Regions from separate parts of the Streptomyces sp. NPDC040432 genome, predicted to be linked through region 1. Evidence: riboswitches for the same ligand, from Rfam matches in the RefSeq annotation. Region 1 holds a riboswitch; each other region holds the start of a gene.
What was found. A riboswitch is a leader RNA that binds a small molecule or an ion and turns the genes downstream of it on or off. The one in region 1 is predicted to bind cobalamin.
Positions count from the first base shown of each region.

Region 2: another riboswitch for cobalamin. It lies ahead of ACZ58N_RS24925 (CoA-acylating methylmalonate-semialdehyde dehydrogenase); the one in region 1 lies ahead of metE (5-methyltetrahydropteroyltriglutamate--homocysteine S-methyltransferase).
Region 3: another riboswitch for cobalamin. It lies ahead of ACZ58N_RS24950 (DUF4430 domain-containing protein); the one in region 1 lies ahead of metE (5-methyltetrahydropteroyltriglutamate--homocysteine S-methyltransferase).

Region 1 covers NZ_JBVIVP010000006.1:54,158-57,351, forward strand. The annotation lists cobalamin riboswitch at 383-453, opposite strand; cobalamin riboswitch at 760-980, shown strand; gene metE (5-methyltetrahydropteroyltriglutamate--homocysteine S-methyltransferase) at 1,154-3,194, shown strand, end outside.
Region 2 covers NZ_JBVIVP010000013.1:92,279-95,472, reverse strand. The annotation lists gene ACZ58N_RS24930 (short-chain fatty acyl-CoA regulator family protein) at 1-834, shown strand, start outside; cobalamin riboswitch at 1,050-1,228, shown strand; gene ACZ58N_RS24925 (CoA-acylating methylmalonate-semialdehyde dehydrogenase) at 1,456-2,955, shown strand; gene ACZ58N_RS24920 (acyl-CoA dehydrogenase family protein) at 2,952-3,194, shown strand, end outside.
Region 3 covers NZ_JBVIVP010000013.1:99,111-102,304, forward strand. The annotation lists gene aceB (malate synthase A) at 1-286, shown strand, start outside; gene ACZ58N_RS24945 (3-hydroxybutyryl-CoA dehydrogenase) at 283-1,170, shown strand; cobalamin riboswitch at 1,302-1,456, shown strand; gene ACZ58N_RS24950 (DUF4430 domain-containing protein) at 1,601-2,089, shown strand; gene ACZ58N_RS24955 (prenyltransferase/squalene oxidase repeat-containing protein) at 2,167-3,194, opposite strand, start outside.

The DNA of each region.
Region 1 (3,194 bases):
GGCCCGGTCAACCGGCCGACGGCCGCGCGACGCTCACGGGGTCGACGGGGTCGACGGGGTCGACGGGGTCGACGGGGTCGACGGGGTCGACGGGGTCGACCGGGCCGGGGTCGCCGGCGTCCGCGCACGGGGAGTCGAGGGCGTGAGGAAGGCCACTCGCGGGCCCGGGGGCCGGAGCGCGGTACCGACCGGGCGCGACGGTCGCCGCCCGGCGTGCGGCTGCCGCTTCTCCAACTGTTCGGTCGCCACCGCCGGCCTCTCGTCCCTGCCGGGCGGCCGGTCGCGTGGCGGGGCACCCCCGTGCACGGCCGCGCCGTGGGGGAAGTGCTGACGGCCACGCCGTAGTCCGCGACGGCGTTCTCGTGTACATGACTGCGCGCCAGGTGTTCCGACTCGCCCGGCCGGTGCCGGGCCCACGGTTGCGGGTCAGTGCCGGATTTCGACCGGCTTCCCCTGGTGCTGCGTGCTTTTCAGCCGGAGTGCAACACGGTCCGGCCAAGGGCGTCAAGGTGGCGTCCGTCGCAACGCGGCCCACGGGCCGCCCCGCCATCCGTCCGACTGGCGACTCCTTGATCGCTCGGGTAGCCTCGGCTGCTTTCACCTGGGGGAACGCGGCGCGGACCCGGAGCCCGCCACCGGCTCCGCCCCACCGTCGACGGCGACACCGCCACCGGCCGCCGCCCCCGCCGCACCCGCTGCGCATCTCACGAACACGTCCAGCATGCGGACTTTTGGACCGTTCCTCCAGCGAGTCGGCCTAGGGTGGCTCCCGCAGCTGGTTCGCCCCCGTCCGCCAGGCGGGATGCGTCGTAAGAGGGAACCCGGTGGGAATCCGGGACTGCCCCGCAGCGGTGAGTGGGAACGACCGCCGTCATACGCACTGGACCCGTCAGGGTCTGGGAAGCGACGGCCAGTAGGAGCCGGTCCGAGTGGCCGGCACGCCCGCGAGTCCGAAGACCTGCCCGTTGCCCGTGCGCGATCGACCGCGCACGGTTTCCCGGTGACCTCGTGGGCGGGTCGGCGTGCACTTCGGACGGATCGTTCCCGTTCGCGTACCGGTCGTACGCGTCCCCGACGAGCCGCCCGTTCCGGCACCCTTCGCGTCCCCGTCCCGTCACCGGGCCATGGAGACACACTCGCGAAGGAGAGTTCCGTGACCACCGAGTACGCAGCCGCGGCAGTACGGGCCACCGTGTACGGCTACCCCCGCCAGGGCCAGAACCGCGAACTGAAGAAGGCCGTCGAGGGCTACTGGAAGGGCCGCGTCAGCGCCGATGCCCTCCGCGAAACCGCCCGGGCCCTGCGCGCGGACGCCTGGCGGCAACTGACCGCCGACGGCGTCAACGAGGTACCGACCGGCGACTTCTCGTACTACGACCACGTCCTCGACACCAGCGTCATGGTCGGCGCGGTGCCCGACCGCCACCGGTCCGCCGTCGCGGCGGACCCGCTCGACGGATACTTCGCCATGGCGCGCGGCACCCAGGACGTGGCGCCGCTGGAAATGACCAAGTGGTTCGACACCAACTACCACTACCTCGTGCCCGAGCTCGGCCCCGACACCGTGTTCACCGCCGACTCCACCCGGCAGGTCACCGAGTTCGGCGAGGCCCGGGACCTCGGCCACACCGCCCGACCGGTCCTCGTCGGCCCGGTCACCTACCTGCTCCTCGCCAAGCCCGCCCCCGGCGTCGCCGACGACTTCGAGCCCCTCACCCTGCTGGACCGGCTGCTCCCCGTCTACGCCCAGGTCCTCGCCGACCTCAAGGCCGCCGGCGCCGAGTGGGTGCAGCTCGACGAACCGGCCCTGGTCCAGGACCGCACCCCGGCCGAACTCAACGTGGCCGCCCGCACCTACCGGGAGCTCGGCGCGCTGACCGAGCGCCCCAAGCTGCTCGTGGCCTCGTACTTCGACCGCCTCGGCGAGGCCCTGCCCGTCCTCGCGAAGGCGCCCGTGGAGGGCCTCGCCCTCGACTTCACCGACCGCGCCGCCACCAACCTCGCCGACCTGGCCGCCGTCGGAGGCCTGCCCGGCAAGCGGCTGGTCGCCGGAGTGGTCAACGGCCGCAACATCTGGATCAACGACCTCCAGCAGTCGCTGTCCACCCTCGGGACCCTCCTCGGCCTCGCCGACCGGGTCGACGTCGCCGCGTCCTGCTCGCTGCTGCACGTCCCGCTGGACGCGGGCGTCGAACGGGACATCGACCCCCAGGTCCGACGCTGGCTGGCCTTCGCCCGGCAGAAGACCGCCGAGATCGCCACGCTGGCCCGCGGCCTCGGACAGGGCGCCGGAGCGATCACCGCCGAACTCGCCGCGAACCGCGCCGACCTGGCCTCCCGGGCGGCGTCCCCCATCACCCGCGACCCCGCGGTCCGGGCGCGCACCGGGGCGATCACCGACGCCGACGGCCGCCGCGCACAGCCGTACGCCGACCGGGCCGCGGCCCAGCGGGCCCACCTGGGACTGCCCCTCCTGCCGACGACGACCATCGGGTCCTTCCCGCAGACGGACGAGCTGCGGGTGGCCCGCGCCGAACTGCGGGCCGGCCGGATCGACACCGCCGGGTACGAGGAGCGCATCAAGGCCGAGATTCGCGAGGTCCTCTCCTTCCAGGAGAAGGCCGGCATCGACGTCCTGGTGCACGGCGAGCCCGAACGCAACGACATGGTGCAGTACTTCGCCGAGCAGCTGACGGGCTACCTCGCCACCCAGCACGGCTGGGTCCAGTCGTACGGCACCCGCTACGTCCGACCGCCTGTCCTCGCCGGGGACATCTCCCGCCCCGAACCGATGACCGTCCGCTGGACGGCGTACGCCCAGGAGCAGACCACCAAGCCGGTCAAGGGCATGCTCACCGGGCCCGTCACCATGCTCGCCTGGTCCTTCGTTCGCGACGACCAGCCGCTCGGTGAGACCGCCCGCCAGGTCGGACTCGCCCTGCGCGACGAGGTCAACGACCTGGAAGCGGCCGGGACTTCCGTCATCCAGGTCGACGAGCCCGCCCTGCGCGAAACCCTCCCGCTGCGCGCCGACGGGCACGCGGACTACCTGGCGTGGGCCACCGAGTCGTTCCGCCTCACGACCTCGGGGGTGCGGCCGGAGACCCAGATCCACACCCACATGTGCTACGCGGAGTTCGGTGACATCGTCCGGGCCATCGACGACCTCGACGCCGACGTCATCAGCCTGGAGG
Region 2 (3,194 bases), on a different contig from region 1:
GTGAGCGTCGACTCGGACCGGCTGCACCACTACGACGACTCGGGCCGGGTGCTGCACCTGTCCGCCCGGCTGCGGCCGGGCCAGCAGGCCTTCCGGATGGCCACCCAGCTGGCGCTCCTGGAGTACGGCGGCGAACTGGACCGGCTGGCGGCGGAGGACTTCCCCGCGGGGTCGACCCCGCACGCGCTGGCCCGGATCGGCATCGCCAACTACTTCGCCGCCGCCCTGATCCTCCCGTACAGGGCCTTCCACACGGCCGCCGAAGAATTCCGCTACGACATCGAGCGCCTCACGGACCACTTCGGCCTCGGCTACGAGACCGTCTGCCACCGCCTCAGTACCCTGCAACGCCCCAGGCTGCGTGGGGTGCCCTTCTCCTTCGTCCGTGTCGACCGCGCCGGGAACATGTCCAAGCGGCAGTCCGCCACCGGATTCCACTTCTCCCGTGCGGGCGGTACCTGCCCGCTGTGGAACGTCTACGAGGCCTTCGCGGCGCCCGGCCGGATCCACGTACAGGTGGCCGCCATGCCCGACGGGCAGCGGTACCTGTGGACCGCCCGCGCCGTCACCCGCCACCGCGGCGGCTGGGGCGAACCCGGCAAGACCTTCGCCATCGGTCTCGGCTGCGAGATCCGGCACGCCTCCCGGCTGGTCTACTCCGACGGGATCGACCTGGACAACGCGGCGGCGGCCACCCCCATCGGTATGGGCTGTCGGCTCTGCGAGCGGCTCGACTGCCCGCAGCGCGCCGTCCCGCCACTGGGGCGGCCGCTCGCCGTCGACGAGAACTCCAGCACCTTCGTCCCGTACCGGGTCGCCGACCGGGACCGCTGAGCCCGGACCCGGACCGGGACGAGTCCGGTGCCGACCCGCACGTCGAGGTGGAACCGGCTCCTGGCGGCGTTCCGGCTCCGCGCGGTCGAAGGTCACCTGGATCTGCCCGACGGCCGACATGGGGGCACCGCACCCGCGGTGGCCCGCCGGGGCGGCGGGGTTTTCGCACGACCGCGCCAAGGGTGGGGGTGGACTTACTAGGACGTCCAACTATATGTTCGTGGCAAGCCCGCGGTGCAGGGAAGCCGGTGTGAATCCGGCGCGGTCCCGCCACTGTGACCGGGAAGTGCGTTCTCCAGCAGGTCAGGCCACTGACGGCAGCCATCCGTCGGGAAGGCCGGAGAGCACGCGATGATCCGGGAGTCAGGATACCGGCCGTGGGGTGATCCGTGTTGTCCACGAGGATGGAGCAGACACGCATGGCACCGGTACGTGACCACGGCCCAGGTGATCCGGCGGAGTCCCCGAACGACGAGGCCCTGTCCTCGCGTTCGTGACTCGACGAAGGCCCCCGGGCCCTCCCTGTCCCGCGGTCGGAACCGCGGTCCGCACCCCGATCGGTGCCGTACCGCTCCCGCGCCGCGCCTTCCTCGGATCCTCACCTGACGAGAGCAGGCTTCGATGGTCCGCGAACTCACCCACTTCATCGGCGGCAAGCACACGACCGGCACGTCCGGTCTCTACGCCGACGTGTACGACCCCAACACCGGCACGGTGCAGGCCAGGGTCCCCCTGGCCGGACGCGCCGACACCGAGGCGGCGATCGCCAACGCGGAGGAGGCGCAACTGGAATGGGGGCAGTGGAACCCGCAGCGACGCGCCCGCGTCATGTTGCGCTTCCTCCAGCTCGTCGAGGGCGAGCGGGACTCCCTGGCCCGGCTGCTGTCCTCCGAGCACGGCAAGACCGTCGCCGACGCCCACGGCGACCTGCAACGCGGCCTGGAGGTCGTCGAGTTCGCCGCCGGCGTACCGCACCTGCTGAAGGGCGAGTTCACCGACAACGCGGGCACCGGGATCGACGTGCACTCGCTGCGTTCCCCACTGGGCGTGGTCGCGGGCATCACCCCCTTCAACTTCCCCGCGATGATCCCCCTCTGGCAGGCCGCACCTGCCCTGGCCTGCGGAAACTCCTTCATCCTGAAGCCCTCCGAGCGGGACCCCTCCGTCCCGTTGCGACTGGCCGAACTGTTCCTGGAGGCCGGACTGCCGCCCGGCGTGCTCAACGTGGTCAACGGCGGCAAGGAGACCGTCGACACCCTCCTGGAGGACCCCCGCGTCCAGGCCCTCGGCTTCGTCGGGTCCACCCCGATCGCCGCGCACATCTATGCCACCGCCGCGGCCCACGGCAAGCGCGCCCAGTGCTTCGGCGGCGCCAAGAACCACATGATCGTGATGCCCGACGCGGACCTCGACCAGGCCGTGGAGGCACTGATCGGCGCCGGCTACGGCTCGGCGGGCGAGCGCTGCATGGCCATCGCCGTCGCCGTCCCCGTCGGCGAGGAGACCGCGAACACCCTGGTCGCCAAGCTGGCGGAACGCATCTCCACCCTGCGCGTCGGCCGCTCCGACGACCCCGAGGCCGACTTCGGGCCCCTGGTCAGCCGGGACGCCCTCGACCGGGTGAACCGCTACGTCGGCATCGGGGCCACCGAGGGAGCCGAACTCGTCGTCGACGGACGCGGATTCACCCTGCCCGGCCACGAGGACGGCTACTTCGCCGGAGCCACCCTCTTCGACCGCGTCACCCCGCAGATGCGGATCTACCGCGAGGAGATCTTCGGCCCGGTGCTGTCCGTGGTCCGCGCCGCCGACTACGAGGAAGCGCTGCGCCTGCCCACCGAGCACCCCTACGGCAACGGCGTCGCGATCTTCACCCGGGACGGCGACACCGCACGCGACTTCACCCGCCGCGTGGGCGCCGGCATGGTCGGGGTCAACGTGCCGATCCCCGTGCCCGTCGCCTACCACACCTTCGGCGGCTGGAAGCGGTCCGGCTTCGGCGACCTCAACCAGCACGGGCCCGACTCGATCCGCTTCTACACCCGGACCAAGACCGTCACCTCGCGCTGGCCCTCCGGGGCCAAGGAGAGCGCGAGCTTCACCATCCCGACGATGGGATGAGCGCCGTGACCACCCTCACCGAGGACCAGCTCGCCCTCGCCGAGGTCACCCTCGACTTCGCCCAGGAGCAGTTGGCCCCCCACGCCGTCGCCTGGGACCAGGCCAAGCACTTCCCCGTCGACGTCATCCGCCGGGCGGCCGCGCTCGGCCTCGGCGGCGTCTACGTCCGTGAGGAGCACGGCGGCTCCGGCCTCACCCGCTCCGACGGGGTCCTCGTCTTCGAGACCCTGGCGACCGGC
Region 3 (3,194 bases), on a different contig from region 1:
CGCCGTGGCCCTGTACGGGCTGATGGAGGACGCGGCGACCGCCGAGATCGCCCGCGTCCAGATCTGGCAGTGGCTGCGCCACGAGCGGGTGGACCGCGCGACGCTCCTCGACCTCCTGGACTCCGAGTGCGCCGCGCTGGAGGACGAGGACCCCGAGGCCCATGTCCTCGACGCCCGTGAGGTCTTCGTGGACGGCGCGCTGTCCGGGCGGCTCCCCGCCTTCTTCACCCCCGAGGCCTACACCCGTCACCTCGTCCGCCGCGCGGCCGGGCCGGTGACCGCGTGAACGCCCCCGCACGGCCGTCGAGCGGCATCCGGCGGGTCGGGATCGTCGGTGGCGGACAGATGGGGGCGGGCATCGCGGAGGTGTGCGCCCGGGCCGGCCTGGACACCGTCGTCGCCGAAGCCGACGCGGGCGCCGCCCGCGCCGCCCGTGAGCGGATGGCCGTCTCCCTGGAACGCGCCGTCCAGCGGGGCAAGCTCGACCGGATCTCCGCCGAGGACGCCCTGGCCCGGCTGCTGTTCACCAGCGACCTCGACGACCTGGCCGACCGTCAGTTGGTGGTCGAGGCCGTCACGGAGAGCGCCGACGCCAAGATCGAGGTCTTCGCCGCCCTCGACAAGATCGTGGAGGACCCGGAGGCGATCCTCGCCACCAACACCTCCGCCATCCCCGTCATGCGGCTCGGCATGGCGACCGGTCGCGCGGACCACGTGCTGGGCCTGCACTTCTTCAACCCGGTACCGGTGTTGCCCCTGGTCGAGATCGTCTCCTCCCTCCACACAGCGGCGCACGTGTCCGACACCGTCGAGGCCTTCGTCGGCGACACCCTCGGCAAGACCGCGATCCGCTCCCGGGACCGGGCCGGCTTCGTCGTCAACGCCCTGCTGATCCCCTATCTGCTCGCCGCCGTCCGGATGGCCGAGTCGGGGTTCGCGAGCGCGTCCGACATCGACGACGGCATGGTCCTGGGCTGCGCCCATCCGATGGGCCCCCTCAAGCTGGCCGACCTCATCGGTCTCGACACCGTCGCCGCCATCGCCGGATCCCTGTACGACGAATTCAAGGAACCCCTCTACGCCCCGCCCCCGCTCCTGCTGCGGATGGTGCAGGCGGGGCTGCTCGGCCGCAAGACCGGCCGCGGGTTCCACACGTACGGCCGGGACTGAGGGTCCCGGCACGCCGCCCGGGCTCCGAGGGTGCCCCGGCTGAGGGAAGGAGCGGGGCGTGACGAGTGGTGTCGTCGCGCCCCGCTCCGCCGTGTTCCCGGGATCCACTTACGGCGCGCCCCCACGACACCGTACGATGCGTTCTGCTCCGGCCCGTTCGGCGGAGCCCACAACCGAATGCACGCATGCCTGGGGGAAGCCGGTGGGAATCCGGCGCTGACCTGCAACCGTGAACGGGGCCTCGTGCCCCGTGAGTCGGAGTACCCGGGATGCGCTGTGAATTGCTTCCCACTGTCATGGTCTGCAGCGCGAAGCCCCCAGCCCGGGCCGGCACCCCCGGCCGCTTCCCGAGGGAGGCGGCCGGGGGTGGGCGCGTGGGTCGGAGGGATCGTCGGCGCGGACCGTCATCCCTTCCGGAAGAAGGCACTTCATGCGCCCGACCCTCGCCCGCCGCTCCGTGATCACCACGGTCGCCCTCGGTCTCGCCCTCGCCTCCGCCCCGGCCGTGGCCGAGGCCGCCCCGAAGCCGAACACGAACGCGGCCGTCAAGGTCGAACTCACGGTCCAGGGCCCGAACGGGCTGCTCTTCAAGGGCAAGGTCAAGACCAAGGGTCACGACGTCACCACCGCCACCGGTGGCACCCACAAGTGCGACGGCACCAACGGCGGCGCCCACGCCTCCAAGGTGCCCACGCCGACGGCGGCGCTCGACGACGCCGCCCGCAAGAAGGGCTTCACCTGGGACGGGACCTGGTACTCGTCGTTCGACGACTTCTCCGTCGACACCATAAAGAACGTCAGCGGCGGCGGCTCCGCCTACTGGAGCATCTCCGTCAACGGCACTCCGACCCCGGTCGGCGGCTGCCAGTTCAAGATCGGTGCGGGTGACCAGGTGGCCTTCACCTGGACCTCCTTCTGATCCGATCGCGATCACCCCGCGCACAGCGGTGCGGTCCGCGAGCCCCGGGGCTCGCGGACCGCACCGGTGACGGATCGTCAGGCGCCCCACCGCAGCGCGATGGTGTCGCCCACGTTGATGACCTTCTCGCGCAGCGCCCCGGCGAAGGAGGAGCCGTCGACGCTGACCTTCCACGTGTTCGAGCCGCTGTTGGCCTTGCCGTTGACCGTGGTGATGGTGCCGGTCCCGGAGGACGGGGTCACACCGGTGACGCAACCCGACGGCGTGGCGCCGCCCGTGGCCGCGGCCAGGACGTCCCCGAGGGTGGTGGTCGTCCCGGTCGGGGTGAACGCCACGGAGCAGACCTTGAGGTTGCCGGCACCGTCGTCGACGGACAGTGCCAACTTCGTCGCCGTACCCGCGGTGAAGGTGGACTGGGCGACCCACTGCGGAGCACCGGGGGTCACCGGCACCGGCGGGGCCGTGGTGAATCCGCCGCCCGCGACCGCGCGCAGCGCGTCGATGGAGGCGTAGGCCGTGGGGCCGGCATCGGCGGGCTTGTACTTGAAGCCGCCCGCCGGGTTGTACTGGTTGGCGATCAGGAAGTCGATGGGCGTCTTGCCGCTTCCGGTGAGGAAGTCGCCCGTCTGCGGGTTGAAACCGCAGGCGTTCAGGCCCGCCACGCCCCAGCCGTTGGAGCTGGTGTTGACTCCGTAGAGCGAGTTGAACGCGCCGCTGCCGGGGACCAGGGTGCCCTTGAGGAAGTTCTTCGCCTGGACGACGTCCGTGTCGGTGTTCGGGACGCCGGAGACGCACAGCGCGGCCATGGCGGCGCCGGTCATGTCGACGTCGCTCGCGGAGTTCAGGACGGTGGGGTTGCCCTCGCCCTTCTGGTAGGTCCAGCCGCCGTCGACGTGCTGGTTGGCACGGATACGGGTGACGAGGGAGTCCGTGAGCGCCTGCGGGATGCGGTTCGCGCCGCCCTGGGTCCTGGCCCCCCGCAGCGAGAGCGCGGCGAAGACCGTGCCGTTGAAGTTCCCCGACGGACCGAAGTAGCCCGGCTCCGCCGTCTGCCAGTAGGAGTAGATGTGCGCGACGAGGTTGCGGGAGGCCGAGACGCGGGCCG